4 regions of the Psychrobacillus sp. FSL K6-1267 genome follow, and region 1 is predicted to be linked to each of the others. Evidence: predicted binding sites of a transcription regulator. Region 1 holds the regulator's gene; each other region holds the start of a gene.
What was found. The regulator LexA, encoded in region 1, represses DNA repair genes until DNA is damaged. The targets are predictions, from matches to a motif close to CGAACATATGTTCG.

Region 1 (3,979 bases):
ATGCATACGTATAATGATCAACAATAGAATGTCCTTCTTGATTGTAAGTAGCAGCTAAATGCGCCTCAGCCATAGCCATACCTACAGCCATACCTATACCTTGTCCTAAAGGACCAGTTGTTGCTTCTACCCCTGCTGTGTGACGAAATTCTGGATGTCCGGGAGTTTTAGAGTCCCACTGTCTGAAGTTTTTAATCTCTTCCATAGGAAGATCATAACCACCAAGGTGTAGCAAGCTATATAACAGCATTGAGCCATGACCTGCTGATAAAACAAAGCGGTCGCGGTTAAACCAATTAGGATTGCTTGGGTTGTGGCGTAAATGTTTTGTCCATAATGTGTACGCCATTGGTGCAGCTCCCATAGGAAGACCTGGATGACCAGAGTTTGCTTTATCGATTGCATCGATAGATAGAGTACGAATAGTCGTAATTGCTAATAAATCTGATTGTAATGACATGAATGACATCCTCTCGAACAAAATTTTTTCTATAATAATAGTTTAGACAACAATTCGTGTATTATCAATGGTTTCTGAAATGATTAGTTAATTCAGAAATTTACCCTTTTTCGCTTGTTGTACCTTTTCTGGTGTAACATCGTTTCCAGAAGGGTCGATAACTTTTACACTTTCTATTGTATCTCTCATTGTTGCTCTAAATGTTTCCAAATATTCTTTACGCAAAGCACTTTGTTCTTTTGCTTCCTCAATAGATAATCCACTGGACTTAGACTTTTTTGCCAGCTCATTAATACGTGCTAGTTTTTCTTTACTTAACATATTTTTCATCCTTTCAACTAACTCTTATATAAAGGTATGAAAAAAACTCAGGAAGTGCAAGTCTTTACCCTTCGTGAGTCTCTTTAAATTCCATATATCTTCTATGTACGGTTGCTTTACTTATATTAAAACCTAATCCCTTTAATGTAGAGGTGATTTCCTCGTATGTGAGCCCTGCGTTCCGTAATCGGACAATTTCATCAACAGGTATATCTATTCGCTCTCTTCCCTCAGGGTTTCCACGAGTTTTTAAATTCTTTTCTGGACGATAGCCTTTTGATATCGCGCGCTTCATTCCTCTTTTAATCTTAGCATTATGAATTTTACGTTGATATTCCTCCACCAAGGCAAGGATTTCTAAAAGCATAGAATCCATTTCATTTAAGTTTAATATCCCTTTATCCTGTAACGTATAGACCGTTGTGTTTGTTTTCTGAAGTAAATGAAGGACAGCCATTCTACCATTACCTCTACCTATTCTAGTTTCATCTTGCACAAACACCGCTTTGATATCATTTTCTTTTACATAATTGAGCATCTCTAATAGCCCGTCTCTCTCAACATCATATCCACTATGCTGATCTGCAAAAACCTGAGAAACCTCACTGCCCTGTTTTTTAGCAAAATCTATCAACTCTTCCTCTTGTCTCTCTAAAGAAGTTTCTTGTGTGGATTTGTCTGTACTTACTCGACAATAAATAACTGATTTCATTCTCCCGCTACCTCTGTTCCATAATTTAAGTGAAGGTTCTCACTTACTTTAGGAACAACTATAACATCCCCAGCTTTAATAGAGGTATCGTATAAATTATTCATTTCTATTACCTGACTCACCCATTCTTCCCTTGAATCTTCTATGCCATATTTTGTTGCAAGAGCCCATAAGGAATCCCCTTGTTCTATTTTGATGTGTGAGTCTTCCTCGGTTGTTATTGTATGTGAGATTACCATAGTTGTCATAAATATAAGATTTAGTCCTAAAAATAATGCTAAAAAATAATTGTTTTTTACCCAATTCATAAAAAAACCCCCAAAATTAGAATGTTTGTTCGGAATGTATGTTCTAATATTAATACGAACATTTGTTTTTGTCAACAAATATTAGAACCTATGTTTGCATAATTTTCAGGACACTGGTATACTATTAATAAGTATTAATCTAGTAGGGAATTTATTACTAAAAGAGGTGAACTCATTGAAGAAAGCGTCTAAAAGACAGGAAGATATTCTAGCTTTTATAAAGGAAGAAGTTCGTAAAAAAGGCTATCCACCATCCGTACGTGAAATTGGTGAGGCAGTAGGTCTTGCTTCAAGTTCTACTGTACATGGCCACTTAGCAAGATTGGAAAGTAAAGGTTTAATTCGTAGAGACCCTACGAAACCACGTGCAATAGAAATATTAGATGGTTTAGAGGCTACGGTCGAAAGGCAGGGAGTTGTGCATGTTCCTTTAGTTGGGAAGGTTACAGCTGGTATGCCTATTACTGCAATTGAAAACGTTGAAGAATTCTTCCCGCTTCCTGAAACATTTGGTACTTCAGATGATCACCTATTTATGTTAGAAATTATGGGTGATAGTATGATTGAAGCTGGAATCTTGAATGGAGATTATGTCATTGTTAAACAACAGCAATCTGCTAATAATGGGGACATCGTTGTAGCAATGACAGAAGAGGATGAAGCAACAGTAAAACGATTCTTTAAAGAAAAAACGTATTTCCGCCTTCAGCCGGAGAACTCTGCGATGGATCCGATTATTGTTAATCAAGTCTCTATTTTAGGAAAAGTAGTAGGAGTTTACCGACATATTCACTAATGATTGCTTGACTTCTACAATTTTCATAGTATGATTACTTTGAGCCGATATCATATCTAACAAGAAAGTGGACATTTTTGTTTAGATCATCGAAAAACCCCTTCATGTTCGAGACATGAAGGGGTTTTGTTTATATTATTGCTTGTTTTGATTGTTTTGGTATTACATTCATTCCCTCTAAGAGAGTCTTTGCATCTTCATTAAAATAATGTTTGATGTCTTGTCTTATTAGCAAGGACGGGTTATCTCTTATTACCATTCTCAAAGCTCTAACGTCAAATTTCATAGCATGCTTATTAATCGTGTAAATCAAGGAAACTTCTTGGCGAGTTAAAGGCTGGGCTCCTGATTCTAGGGTGTCGTTTATGTAATCTAACACACTTCTCGCATTATCAATAAGTAAATGCTTATTGATATTAACTAGATTTAGATTTTCCTCTATATATTTTCTTGCTGAAGCATAATCTAACTTTTCTATACTATGATTAATCACATTAATTAATTCATTTGCATCCACATTCTATCCCTCCACTAATTCCGGAATTACAGATATATAAGTAGCATTGTACTATATTAACATCAAATTTGTAAGCTCTTTATCCTATTTCAATTCATCGGAATATTAAAAAATCTTTAGGAATTCATAAATGAATACATTTGTTTATTAAAATTTATATTTACATTATTTAATTTATATTAATAGAAAGGATTGATTTATTTGGCTTTTCCATATCGGAATGATTACAGAAAAACGTTATTACCTTATTTGAATAGTTTACAAGAAGAAAGCTGGTTTAAAACCTCACCAACCTATCCAAATAATTTGGCATGGGTTATTTCACATATTGCTACTAGTGAGGATTTCTGGATTAATGAAGTGGCACTCCAACAAAAGTTAGTTTTGACTTTAGACAAAAATTCCTCTCCGTTCGAAATACTTAAAGCTTATCAAGATATTCGCATACATACAGACGGAATATTAAATAACTTGACTGATCAACAGTTTAATCAACTGATTGAAGTCCCTAAATTTTCTGATGGTTGGATTCCTCCTTCTCCCCCAACTTTTAACTGGGTATTCCATCATATATATAGTCACGAAGCATACCACATAGGACAAATTGGCATCATCGCTCATTTCAATGGTTTTCCTAAACCTCTTTTTTAAATTAGCTTCATTGTCTAACTGAGAATATTGTTCAAAAATTATCTAATGGGGGTGAAACAATTCATCCCATTCCCTTTCGCTACATTAATTTGGCTCTTCTATCCTCAAATCATTAGATTCAACAAAAAAGGAAGGACTAAAATAAAAATTTTTGTCTTCCTTTTTTTGTTTCCCTAGCTGATGAGTACTGAAGTTAATACATATATGCGTCCCC
Region 2 (3,979 bases), 280 kb from region 1:
CGGACAAGTCAATATTCCAAAAAGAAAGAAAGTATCGTTTCTGTCTGAGGACATCATTGAATGGAACCAGCAGCAACTACAAGAAAAGATGCAACTTCTTTATAAGGATAAAGAAAAGCAAAAAGTCTGAGCTTAAGGAGGATATCTTCAATGCTTATTCTAGATTCCTTATATGGAGAATTTTATGTAGATGGAGTATTAGAAGAATTAATAAATTGTAAGCCTGTTCAACGATTAAAGGGCATACATCAAGGCGGGGCAAGCTATTTAGTAAAGAAAGAATGGAATGTCACTCGATATGAGCATTCCATTGGTGTCATGCTTCTAGTAAAAAAAATAGGGGGTTCGTTAGAAGAACAGATTGCTGGTCTTCTTCACGATGTTTCACATACTGCTTTTTCTCATGTCATCGATTTTGTTCTGGATAATAAGGACGAGGACTATCATGAAAAAATATATAGTAGAATAATTAACGGTTCCTCAATACCTACTATCCTAACTAAATATGGATATAACTTAAAAGACATCCTATTTAATGATTCGAGATGGTCCTTGCTCGAGCAAAGTGCCCCTGATTTATGTGCAGATCGTGTCGATTACACATTACGCGATCTGTATGCCTATGGAAATATTTCAATGGAAGAAGTTCAACATTTTTTACAGAATCTAATCGTGAAAGACGGTAAAATGGTTCTTCCAAATATAGAAATCGCCGAGTGGTTTACATCGGTCTACTATGAGGAAGTAATTGATTTCTTTATGAATCCTTTAAATTTATATGGCAACTACCAGTTAGCTTTTGTTTTAAAGGCAGCATTGGATAAACAAATCATCACATTAGAGGATTTTCTTTTGGAGGATGATCAGTTGCTCCAATTGGTAGTATGCTCACAGGATGATGAAATTCAACATGCTCTTCAAAAGCTTCATCCTTCTGTTGAAGTGATAGACGAGCTAACCAATTATGATTTTCATCAGAAAATGAAGGTTAGACTAATAGACCCTCTAGTTTGTTCGGAAAATGGTTTAGTAAGAGCTTCTGACTGCTCTAAACAGATTCAAAAATTAAACCAAACGGCATTGCAACGAGCAGTAAAAGGAACCTATGTAAAAATTTTATCTTGCTAATAAAGACAAGCCTATATCGTGATTAGGCTTGTCTTTATTTTGTTATTAGAATTAGTGTCCCAATTACCTGTTGAAATTGTTTCTCATTAGTAATGAATTTATTCAATTTATTCGATTAAGTGTTTTCCTTCCTAATGGTCTACATTACCATTGAATAAGAACGTACGTTTGCAATATAATAATAAGAACGAACGAATGTTCCTTTCGAAGGAGAGTAGATTTTATGTATGAGGGCTTAGAAAATCGAAATATTATTTGCATCGACATTCGAAGCTTTTTTGCGAGCTGTGCAGCGGCAGAAGCAGGACTAGATGTGATGAATACGCCTATTGCTGTTATTGGAAACTTGGAGCAGAAGGGGAGCATTGTGCTTGCTGCTTCTCCTCCAATGAAAAAAAGGTTTGGCGTAAAGACCGGGACGAGGTTATTTGAAATACCAGACGATCCTTCTATCCATCTGTTGGAACCAAAAATGGAATTTTTTGTTCGAGTTTCAATGGAAATCACGCGCTATTTGAATCAGTTTGTCCCAAGTGAAGCGATTCATGTCTATAGTGTGGATGAATGCTTTGCAGACCTTGGGGGAACAGAAAGGCTTTGGGGGCCAATTGAGAACACGGTGAAACGTATACAGGACGGTTTGCATTATCAGTTTCAGCTTCCATGTGCTGTTGGACTGGGGCCAAATATGCTTATGGCAAAGCTGGCGCTTGATTTGGATGCCAAAAAAACAGGTTTTGCCAAATGGACGTATGAAGATATTCAACAAAAGCTATGGCCTGTTTCACCTTTAAGTAAAATGTGGGGAATTGGCTCTCGTTTAGAAAAAACACTAAATAACATGGGGATTTTTAATGTAGGACAGCTAGCAAAAACTCCCTTGAAGTTGTTGGAGGATAAATTTGGAGTGATGGGAAATCAATTGTATCACCATGCCTGGGGGATAGATCTCTCTGAACTGGGAGCGCCCATTGTAGACGGCCAGATAAGCTATGGAAAGGGGCAGGTGTTGTTTCGAGATTACCGGACAAAAAAAGAAGTAATGGCAGTCATATTGGAAATGTGTGAGGATGTGGCAAGACGAGCAAGAGAGGCTAATATGGTGGGGCGCACTATACATCTTGCAGTGGGCTATAGTAAAGACTCTTTTGGGGGAGGATTTAATCGTTCACGCTCCATAGATGAACCGACGAATGCGACTATGAAGATTTATAAAATTTGCGAAAAAATATTTGATGAGTTTTATGACCGTAGTCCAGTGAGAAGGCTATCCATTTCTATCACTAATCTAGAGCCGGAGAACTCTATGCAGCTTAGCCTTTTTGAAGAAGGAAAGTGGAAGGAACGCAAGCTTGGAAAGACGATGGATTATCTGCGTAGCAAGTATGGTTCAACCGCTATTTTACGCGCAGTTTCCTATACCGAAGCTGGCACTGCAGTGAAACGAGCGGGCTTGCTCGGAGGTCATAAGAAATAGGATGAACAAATATTAGAGAAAAAATACGATAAAAAAACCCTGTGAAAATTGATCATATTCTCACAGGGAAGGTCAGTTAAAGAAGCTTAATCATAATGGTGTCATTCGGCATAACTTTTGCGCTTGGCTTAATCGATAGACCATTTACTAAAATAAAACCATTTCTTATTTTGTCTACGACAGCTGTTCTGCTCCAGTCAGGTATTTGTTGAGAAAGAAGAAAATCAATTCGATAAACTCCTTCTACAGATTTAATCGTTACATGAACTTCCGATATAAGCTTTTCCATATAAAGATTTACAGGGAGCTCTGTCAACGTGCTTTCTTTGTTTACAGGTTCACGACCGTGGACTCTTTCATGTCTTCGAAAAGTTTTATAAATATCTAATTTTTTATTCCAGGTATGGTTTTTTTCGCATTTATAAATGGCAAAACGGTATATATGCTTTCCATTTGAATTATGTCTTCGAATATTTGTATCAGTAAACAAGGAATTTTTCCCGCACATTTTACAGTGCTTTACTTCTCTACGAATCGTTTGTTTTTTTAGTATTTCCCAATTGTGATATACAACGGTCATTTCCTTCACCTCATATAAGATAAAGGCACAATCGCATCCGTTTGGATGTTGGCAGGATCGTTATTAATTTGCACTAAAAAAGGCCCCTAAAAGGACCTCAAAAAGCATACGAAACTACTGGTTTGCTCTTGTCCCTTTGTAATGGTAGATGGGCAGACTAATCCCTTGGTTAAAACAGATGTTTTTAAGGAAAAGTGCTATCCAATTTAGTTGGTCCATTACAAAGTAAAAGTTGGCATACGAGTTTTTGTATCCTTTCTCCAAACAGATTTAACTATATTATAACATATAACAGTATTTTTAGAATAGTTAAATTAAGGTGAATTCTTTCGTCATCAAGATATGAGGAATACCATCTTCCATGAAGATATCCGAAGTTGTTTTGTATCCAAGTCCAGTATAAAATCCTTCAGCATGGGTTTGACCATGAAGCTTCACTTTCGAAACCTTCAATTCTTTCGCAACATCCTCCAGAGCTTTGACAATTACTTTCCCTAATCCTAATTTTCGATAAGGCGGAAGAATACAAATACGCTCTAGCTTTCCGAATTCATCTACTACTCTTAAGCGACCTGTCCCAACTGCTACATTGTCAATTAAAACTAGAATATGCTGACAATCCCCGGCAAGGGTATCAAATTGGTCAAATTCATCTTCTAAAGGCACACCCTGTTCTTTAACAAATACTTCTTCTCTAATTGCGAAAGCTTTTTTTAAATCCTCTTGGGAGGTAATTTTATTTGATTTCAATTTTTTCAGTCCTTTCCCTATTTTTCTATAAGTTAGTTTATTTT
Region 3 (3,979 bases), 1.4 Mb from region 1:
TGCTCAATTGTTTGCGAGGATATTTCAATTCCATGGTTTGGACAAATTGGCTTCCCTACCCGAGCATATAACAATCGCATATAATCATAAATTTCTGTAACAGTTGCTACTGTAGATCTTGGATTTTTACTTGTCGTCTTTTGATCAATCGAAATGGCCGGTGATAGCCCTTCTATTGAATCAACGTCTGGTTTATCCATTTGGCCTAGAAACTGTCTTGCGTATGCCGATAAGGATTCTACATAGCGTCGTTGTCCTTCAGCATAAATAGTGTCAAAGGCTAAGGAAGACTTACCAGAACCAGATAAACCTGTCATAACGACAAGCTTATCTCTTGGTATTTTGATACTTATATCTTTTAAATTATTTGTACGAGCACCTTGAATATTAATCTCTTGGTTTTTCACCAATCATCATCCTTCCAGCTTGAGCTCCAGAATTGCATCACGTAATTCAGCAGCTCGTTCAAAGTTAAGCGCTTTTGCAGCATCTTTCATTTCTTTTTCTAGCTTTTCTAGTAGTTTACCCTTTTCCTCTTTAGTTAAGACTTTTCCACTAGTTAATTGCTGTGCATAGCTTTCCTCTTCTTCAGCCACTTGAGAGGCTCTAATTACTTCTCTTATTTTCTTCACAATTGTTTTAGGTGTAATGCCATGCTTTTCGTTATATTCCATTTGAATTGTACGACGACGCTTCGTTTCATCGATTGCTTTTTTCATGGAATCTGTCATTTTATCTGCATACATAATAACTTCTCCGTTGGAGTTTCGGGCTGCTCGACCAATCGTTTGAATCAATGAACGCTCCGAACGTAGGAATCCTTCCTTATCGGCATCCAAAATAGCAACTAGTGAAACCTCTGGCAAGTCTAACCCCTCTCGCAACAGGTTAATGCCGATTAAAACATCATAAGTACCTAATCGAAGCTCTCGAATAATCTCAATTCGTTCTAAGGTTTTTATCTCAGAATGTAAATACTGCACCTTAATGCCTATTTCTTTTAAATAATCCGTTAAATCCTCGGACATCTTTTTCGTCAAAGTAGTTATCAGTACTCGTTCATTTTTTGCCGATCTTTCATAAATCTCATTGATTAAATCATCTATTTGACCTTCAATAGGTTTTACGGTAATGACTGGATCCAATAAACCAGTTGGGCGAATAATTTGTTCAACCATTTCTGGTGTATGCTCCAATTCATATGGTCCCGGTGTTGCTGATACATAGATTGCTTGTTTTACATGTCCCTCAAATTCCTGGAATGTTAGAGGTCTATTATCTAAAGCTGATGGCAAACGGAAGCCGTAATTCACTAATACTGATTTACGAGCCTGGTCCCCATTATACATTCCTCTAACCTGAGGTAACGAAACGTGACTTTCATCTATTACGAGCAAGAAATCCTCTGGAAAATAATCTAATAATGTATAGGGTGTCGCTCCTGCTTCTCTTAATGTTAAGTGACGAGAATAGTTTTCTATTCCAGAGCAGAATCCCATTTCCTCCATCATTTCTAAATCATAATTGGTCCGTTGCTCCAATCTCTGAGCTTCTAACAATTTATCCTCACTGCGAAGGATAGTTAGTTGCTCTTCTAGCTCTTGACGAATATTATTAATCGCTATTTTCATTTTTTCTTCTCTAGTTACGAAGTGGGATGCAGGGAAAATAGCTACATGGTCACGCTCTCCTAATATTTCTCCTGTTAATGCGTTTACTTCACGAATTCTATCTATTTCATCACCAAAAAATTCTACCCTTAGGCATCTCTCATCTCGGGAAGCAGGGAATATCTCCACCACATCTCCACGGACACGGAATGTTCCACGAGTAAAATTAATATCATTACGTTCATATTGAACATCTACAAGCTTTCTTAATAGCTGATTCCTATCGATTTCCATACCTGTTCTTAAAGACACAACCATCTCTCTATATTCTTCTGGATTCCCTAAACCATAAATGCAGGAAACTGAAGCGATGATAATGACATCCTTACGCTCAAATAATGAGGAAGTGGCAGAATGTCGTAATTTATCTATTTCTTCATTTATACTTGAATCTTTCTCTATATAAGTATCTGTTTGTGGTACGTATGCCTCTGGTTGAAAGTAGTCATAATAACTAACAAAGTATTCTACTGCATTGTTAGGAAAGAATTCCTTGAACTCACTATATAGTTGTCCTGCCAGTGTTTTGTTATGGGCCATTACAAGGGTTGGCTTATTGATTTGTTGAATTACATTAGAAATAGTAAAGGTCTTACCGGTACCTGTGGCCCCTAGTAATGTTTGATGCTTTTTACCTTTCTTTACTCCTTTAACTAGTTCTTTAATCGCTTCTACTTGATCCCCTGCCGGCTCATACGGAGATTGTAAATCAAAGATTTGTTCCATATGTTTGCCTCCCGTGTGCTTAATAAATTTAGTGTAACATAATCATTTTTCTAACACTATTAAAACGAACATACGTTTTAAAACTTTTTATTTTGAGTATGTTGGACTATTGATGTAGCAACGTTTGAATAAAATATTACTCCTTGTATTACTACCCTCTTTTCAAGAAAAAGCTACATAAGATTCTAATTTGTCAAAGAGTAAAGGAATAATTTTTATTTTTGTTTCTACAAGAAGCCCTTACTATCTTAGAAAAATTGAAGTCCACTTATTTGAAGAAATCGTTTTAAACGATGAATCTTACTGCCTACATTGATTTACGCATTCTGCGCGATGACCATCATCCAAACAACTAAGTGAAACTTGTTCATTTTTAATGGCAAGGCTCTATTTATGAAATTAACTCATTTTTAAATTCAACTCCATAAATAGAAAAAAGCCGCTCTGCATAAGCGGCTTTTGTTTAACTCTTTAGTTGGAGCAAAACATTTGTATATTCGTTAAATGCTTTTCTGTCCTTACGATCCAACGCCTCATCTATCAACTCTAGTAATCGATAACTCCTTTGCTCCCGGTGGACAACATTTAAAAACATATCAAGATAAATTTCGTTTAACAATTTTTCTGCGGAGCTTTCTTTCCCTGTTTGTCCCATTGCTTTCATAAAATCTGTATATGAATATTGTTTGTCCATTATAATCACCCCGATGCCTTTTTTATATTATATAAAAGCTAAAGGCTACTTGCAATCATTTTAAGAAAATTTAGATTATATAGTAAACATCAAATATTTTAATAATTAGATATATTAACTTGATTTATTTCCAAATTTAACTATAATTTAAATTATATTATACTAAGGAGTGAAATTTTCTGGCAAAAAAATATGAGAATAAATCCCATCTTATTTCCTTTGAAACAGCGTCCCTTCAACCTTTAGTAGTAAATAACAAAGTTTACACGAAAGTTATTAATTTTTCTGGCGAGTCTTTCATTGTAAGTAAAAAGCCATATGAAATTGTTCGCTACTCCTGTGCTTTCTACGGTTCTTCCTTTCAACATGCTGTAAATTTGTCTCGAGAAACCATTGGTAACTACTTTAAGCTTCCAATTGTACTTGCGCATGACTATGGTTCGCCTTGTATTTTGCTTCCTATCCTTTCTCCTAAATCTGATTTAAATATCTGGTTTTCCTTTCAAGCAATTGAAGCATTCTACCCTACTCAAAAAGGCTCTACTATCGTCTTACCGAACGGTGACACAATTGATGTTCCTGTTTCTACGAATACTATCAGCCGTCAGATTGCCTATTCCAATATTTTAAGTACCCATTTTCTTAAAAGAATGAGCCATCTTTTAAACCACGGTTTTATAACTTCCAGACATGCAGTTCGAAAAACATTACCAATCGATTAGGAAATGGTTAAGTACATTGTAAGTAGTTCTTCTACGCGGTTACGAAGACGGACATTCAAATAACGTCGATGCTCCTCGTAGCCACCATGAAAAAATACATATTCTGTGAACATATCATCTCCTTCTCCTCGGAGCACTTTCATACTATGCCTCCTCATGTAAATATG
Region 4 (3,979 bases), 190 kb from region 1:
TTTTTATGATTTTTATGCTAGTAGACTTTAACTGGGGAGAAGTTAGCTTTTTAGGTGCAACAATTCCAACCAATCATCTAATAGGTGCAATTATTTTTATTATCGCCTCTATTACTGACTTTATCGATGGCTATTACGCTCGAAAATATAATTTAGTAACTAATATGGGTAAATTTTTGGACCCATTAGCAGATAAATTGCTTGTGTCAGCAGCATTAATAATTCTTGTTCAGTTTGGAGTTGCACCAGCTTGGGTAGTTATATTAATTATCAGCCGCGAATTTGCCGTGACTGGACTACGATTAATTTTAGCTAATACTGGAGAGGTAGTGGCGGCAAACCAGCTTGGCAAGATAAAAATGTGGACACAAATAATTGCGATTTCATCCTTACTATTAGGAAATGTATTCTTTGAAATGTTCAACTTCCCATTCGATATGATTATGCTGTATGTTTGTCTATTCTTCACAGTATGGTCGGGATTTGATTATTTCTATTTGAATCGTAAAGTGTTACTTGACTCAAAGTAGGAAGGAAGTATAGGAATGAAAGCAGAGATTATTGCGGTAGGTTCAGAGCTATTATTAGGTCAGATTTCTAATACAAATGCCCGATTCATATCTTCCCAGCTCGCGGAGTTAGGGATAGACGTATATTACCATACGGTAGTTGGAGATAATCCCAATCGGTTATTAGACTCCATCAAAATCGCAGAAGAACGAGCAGACCTAATTATTTTTTCAGGAGGTTTAGGGCCTACTAAGGACGACCTAACAAAAGAAACAATTGCTAAACACCTTAACAAAAATCTTGTACTTGATGATCACGCGATTATGTATATAGAAGATTTCTTTAAAAGATCAGGAAGAATGATGACTGAGAATAACAAAAAACAAGCGCTGGTTTTAGAAGGCTGTACAGTCTTGGAAAACAAGCATGGGATGGCTCCAGGAATGCTTCTTTCAACAGAGAACCATGCATATATGTTATTACCTGGGCCCCCAAAGGAATTGGAACCGATGTTCCAATTTGAGGCTAAGCCACTACTACCTAAGTTGTTGTATAAAGAAAACGTTATTATGTCTCATGTAATACGCTTTTATGGAATAGGAGAAGCAGAGTTAGAGACACAGGTCCAAGACTTGTTAGACAATCAAACAAATCCAACTTTAGCTCCTTTGGCTTCTGATGGAGAGGTAACGTTAAGACTTACTGCGAAAGCAGACACTGAGGAAGAAGCATGGAAAAGCATTGAAATGCTACAGGCTGAAATTTTAAACCGTGTCGGTAAATATGTGTATGGCTATAATAACGAATCACTTGCCTCGAAGTTAAGAGATATTTTAATTGACAATGAACTAACAATATCTGCTGCAGAAAGTATGACGGCAGGTCTTTTCCAATCGGAGTTGGCAGCGGTCCCGGGAATGGGGGTTGCGCTAGTAGGTGGTGTTATCACTTACACTGAAGAAGTAAAAATCAATCAACTAGGTGTTAAGAAGGAAACCATTGATGAACACAGTGTAGTCTCTAGTCAGGTTGCCGAGGAGATGGCAATCCGTGTTAAAGAGAAATTTAATACAACAATTGGTGTAGGTATCACTGGAGCTGCAGGTCCAGACGGACATGGCGACCAACCGGCCGGTACGGTTTGGATTGGAATTGCCTATGGGGACGTTGCGCCAATTTCCTATAAATTGAATCTTTCTGGCATGAGAAACACGAATAGATTAAGAACTGTGAAATTTGCAATCCATTATCTTATTCGTTTACTCAGAGAAGAGGGACTTTCAAAAATATAATTTTGACTATAAAAAACGGCCCAAAATACTATTTTGAGCTGTTTTTTCCTATCAAATTATGATAGTCTTAATAAATAAACGAATAGACGTTCGCTTTTTTCTTGTAAATTTCTCAAAGACCGAGTATACTAAAGATAGTAAAAAAAATGATAGTTTCTAGGAGGAAATACATTTGGCTAATGATCGTAAAGCAGCGTTAGAAATGGCTTTAAAACAAATAGAGAAGCAATTTGGGAAAGGTTCAGTTATGAAGCTAGGAGAGAAAACAGACCGTGAAATCTCCACTTCTTCAAGTGGTTCCCTAGCTTTGGATGCAGCTCTTGGAATAGGCGGATATCCACGTGGCCGTATTATTGAAATCTATGGACCTGAAAGCTCAGGTAAAACAACAGTAGCTCTTCACGCAATTGCAGAAATTCAAAAAACTGGTGGCCAAGCAGCATTTATTGATGCTGAGCATGCATTGGACCCTGTCTATGCACAAAAACTAGGCGTTAATATCGATGAATTATTATTATCTCAACCTGACACTGGAGAGCAAGCCCTTGAAATCGCAGAAGCTCTAGTTCGCAGTGGTGCGGTTGAAATCATAGTTATTGATTCCGTAGCAGCTTTAGTACCAAAAGCAGAGATAGAAGGGGAAATGGGAGATTCTCATATCGGTCTTCAAGCTCGCTTAATGTCTCAGGCTTTGCGTAAGCTTTCTGGTGTTATTAACAAATCTAACACGATAGCTATTTTCATCAACCAGATTCGTGAAAAAGTAGGCGTAATGTTTGGTAACCCAGAGGTAACACCAGGTGGTCGTGCGCTTAAATTCTATAGTTCCGTTCGCTTGGAAGTAAGACGTGCAGAAGCTATTAAACAAGGTACTGACATTATGGGTAACAAAACAAAAATTAAAGTAGTAAAAAATAAAGTAGCTCCACCATTTAAAACTGCAGAAGTAGACATTATGTATGGAGAAGGGATTTCTCAAGAAGGAGAAATCGTCGACATAGGTTCTGAATACGATATTATCCAAAAAAGCGGTTCTTGGTATGCATACAATGAAGAACGCATAGGTCAAGGGCGAGAAAACGCTAAACAATTCTTGAAGGAAAATCCTGCTATTAAAGACGAAATCGCATCAAAAATTCGTCAATCTTTAGGAATGACTTCAAATTCATTTGTTATTGCGGCACATGAACAAGAGGAAGAAGACGGCGAATTCGAGCTACTTTTAGATGATGAAAAATAAAAAGTTAAGCTTCTTTTAGGGAAGAATTACAAAAGGTATTAAGAGTCTATCTCTTGATACCTTTTTTTAAAATAAAGTTTAAAGCTGAGAACCCCGGGATGGCATATCATACCTACGGTGGAAAATGTATATTCATCTATTATTCATTTTTCAAGGAAAATATTATTTGATAGCTTTATATAATGAGTAAGTTTGATCCAAACGACTTTTTAGGTGAAGACTCTTGGTTGTTGTTGGTGAGAAAGATAAGCTATCATACAATGGCAATAATCGAAGGAGAAGGGTTATGCTTCCTTGTGAAAAGCGTCCATCTGAAGTAAAAATTAACCATATCTATCACATATCATAATATCAATAAAAAAGTATTTACCCAAAATCACCCTATACTTTTCTTTTGCTCTTTATAATATGAAGACCCCCCTCCCCTAAAACTAATAATATTCTCCCGTTTCCTTGACAGAGTATTTCTACATCTATACAATTAAAATTGTATAATTTCTTTATTAAATGATAAAAAGGCTGTACAAATATGCACTAATTATTGCATATTTGTGCCAACTGAAACTTAAAAGTATAGCAATAGGGGGTGTTCGAAATGATGGAAATTATCATCTCCGCTTTGCTTGGTCTACTTGTTGGTGGCGCTGTTGGTTACACTTATCTGAAAAAAGTGAATGATTCAAAAGTGACTGGTGCAAAACAATCTTCTGCGCTCATTTTAGAGGAAGCAAAGCGAGAAGCAGAAGCATTAAAGAAAGAAGCACTATTAGAAGCCAAAGATGAAACTCACCAATTACGAAATGAAGCTGAATCTGACATCCGAGAACGCCGCATGGAACTGCAAAAACAGGAAAATCGGTTATTACAAAGAGAAGAGAACCTAGATCGTAAAGATGATGCTCTAAACAAGAGAGAAGTAAGTCTTGAGCGTAAAGAA

Region 2: the regulator LexA is predicted to act here: its motif matches at 1,317-1,330, upstream of MHB55_RS10000 (Y-family DNA polymerase).
Region 3: the regulator LexA is predicted to act here: its motif matches at 2,462-2,475, upstream of uvrB (excinuclease ABC subunit UvrB).
Region 4: the regulator LexA is predicted to act here: its motif matches at 1,882-1,895, upstream of recA (recombinase RecA).

The regions. Positions count from the first base shown of each region.
Region 1 covers NZ_JBBOOR010000001.1:1,715,927-1,719,905, reverse strand. Annotated here, with positions in the region: gene tkt (transketolase) at 1-460, opposite strand, end outside; gene MHB55_RS08570 (DUF896 domain-containing protein) at 548-781, opposite strand; gene MHB55_RS08565 (YneB family resolvase-like protein) at 846-1,493, opposite strand; gene yneA (cell division suppressor protein YneA) at 1,490-1,801, opposite strand; gene lexA (transcriptional repressor LexA) at 1,977-2,597, shown strand; gene MHB55_RS08550 (hypothetical protein) at 2,728-3,114, opposite strand; gene MHB55_RS08545 (DinB family protein) at 3,316-3,765, shown strand.
Region 2 covers NZ_JBBOOR010000001.1:1,994,836-1,998,814, forward strand. Annotated here, with positions in the region: gene MHB55_RS09990 (ABC transporter permease) at 1-130, shown strand, start outside; gene MHB55_RS09995 (HD domain-containing protein) at 151-1,128, shown strand; gene MHB55_RS10000 (Y-family DNA polymerase) at 1,352-2,605, shown strand; gene MHB55_RS10005 (cytoplasmic protein) at 2,682-3,185, opposite strand; gene MHB55_RS10010 (GNAT family N-acetyltransferase) at 3,495-3,935, opposite strand.
Region 3 covers NZ_JBBOOR010000001.1:3,125,954-3,129,932, forward strand. Annotated here, with positions in the region: gene uvrA (excinuclease ABC subunit UvrA) at 1-407, opposite strand, end outside; gene uvrB (excinuclease ABC subunit UvrB) at 414-2,396, opposite strand; gene MHB55_RS16060 (IDEAL domain-containing protein) at 2,860-3,090, opposite strand; gene MHB55_RS16065 (competence protein ComK) at 3,303-3,812, shown strand; gene MHB55_RS16070 (hypothetical protein) at 3,809-3,979, opposite strand, start outside.
Region 4 covers NZ_JBBOOR010000001.1:1,529,383-1,533,361, forward strand. Annotated here, with positions in the region: gene pgsA (CDP-diacylglycerol--glycerol-3-phosphate 3-phosphatidyltransferase) at 1-530, shown strand, start outside; gene MHB55_RS07460 (competence/damage-inducible protein A) at 546-1,802, shown strand; gene recA (recombinase RecA) at 1,975-3,042, shown strand; gene rny (ribonuclease Y) at 3,641-3,979, shown strand, end outside.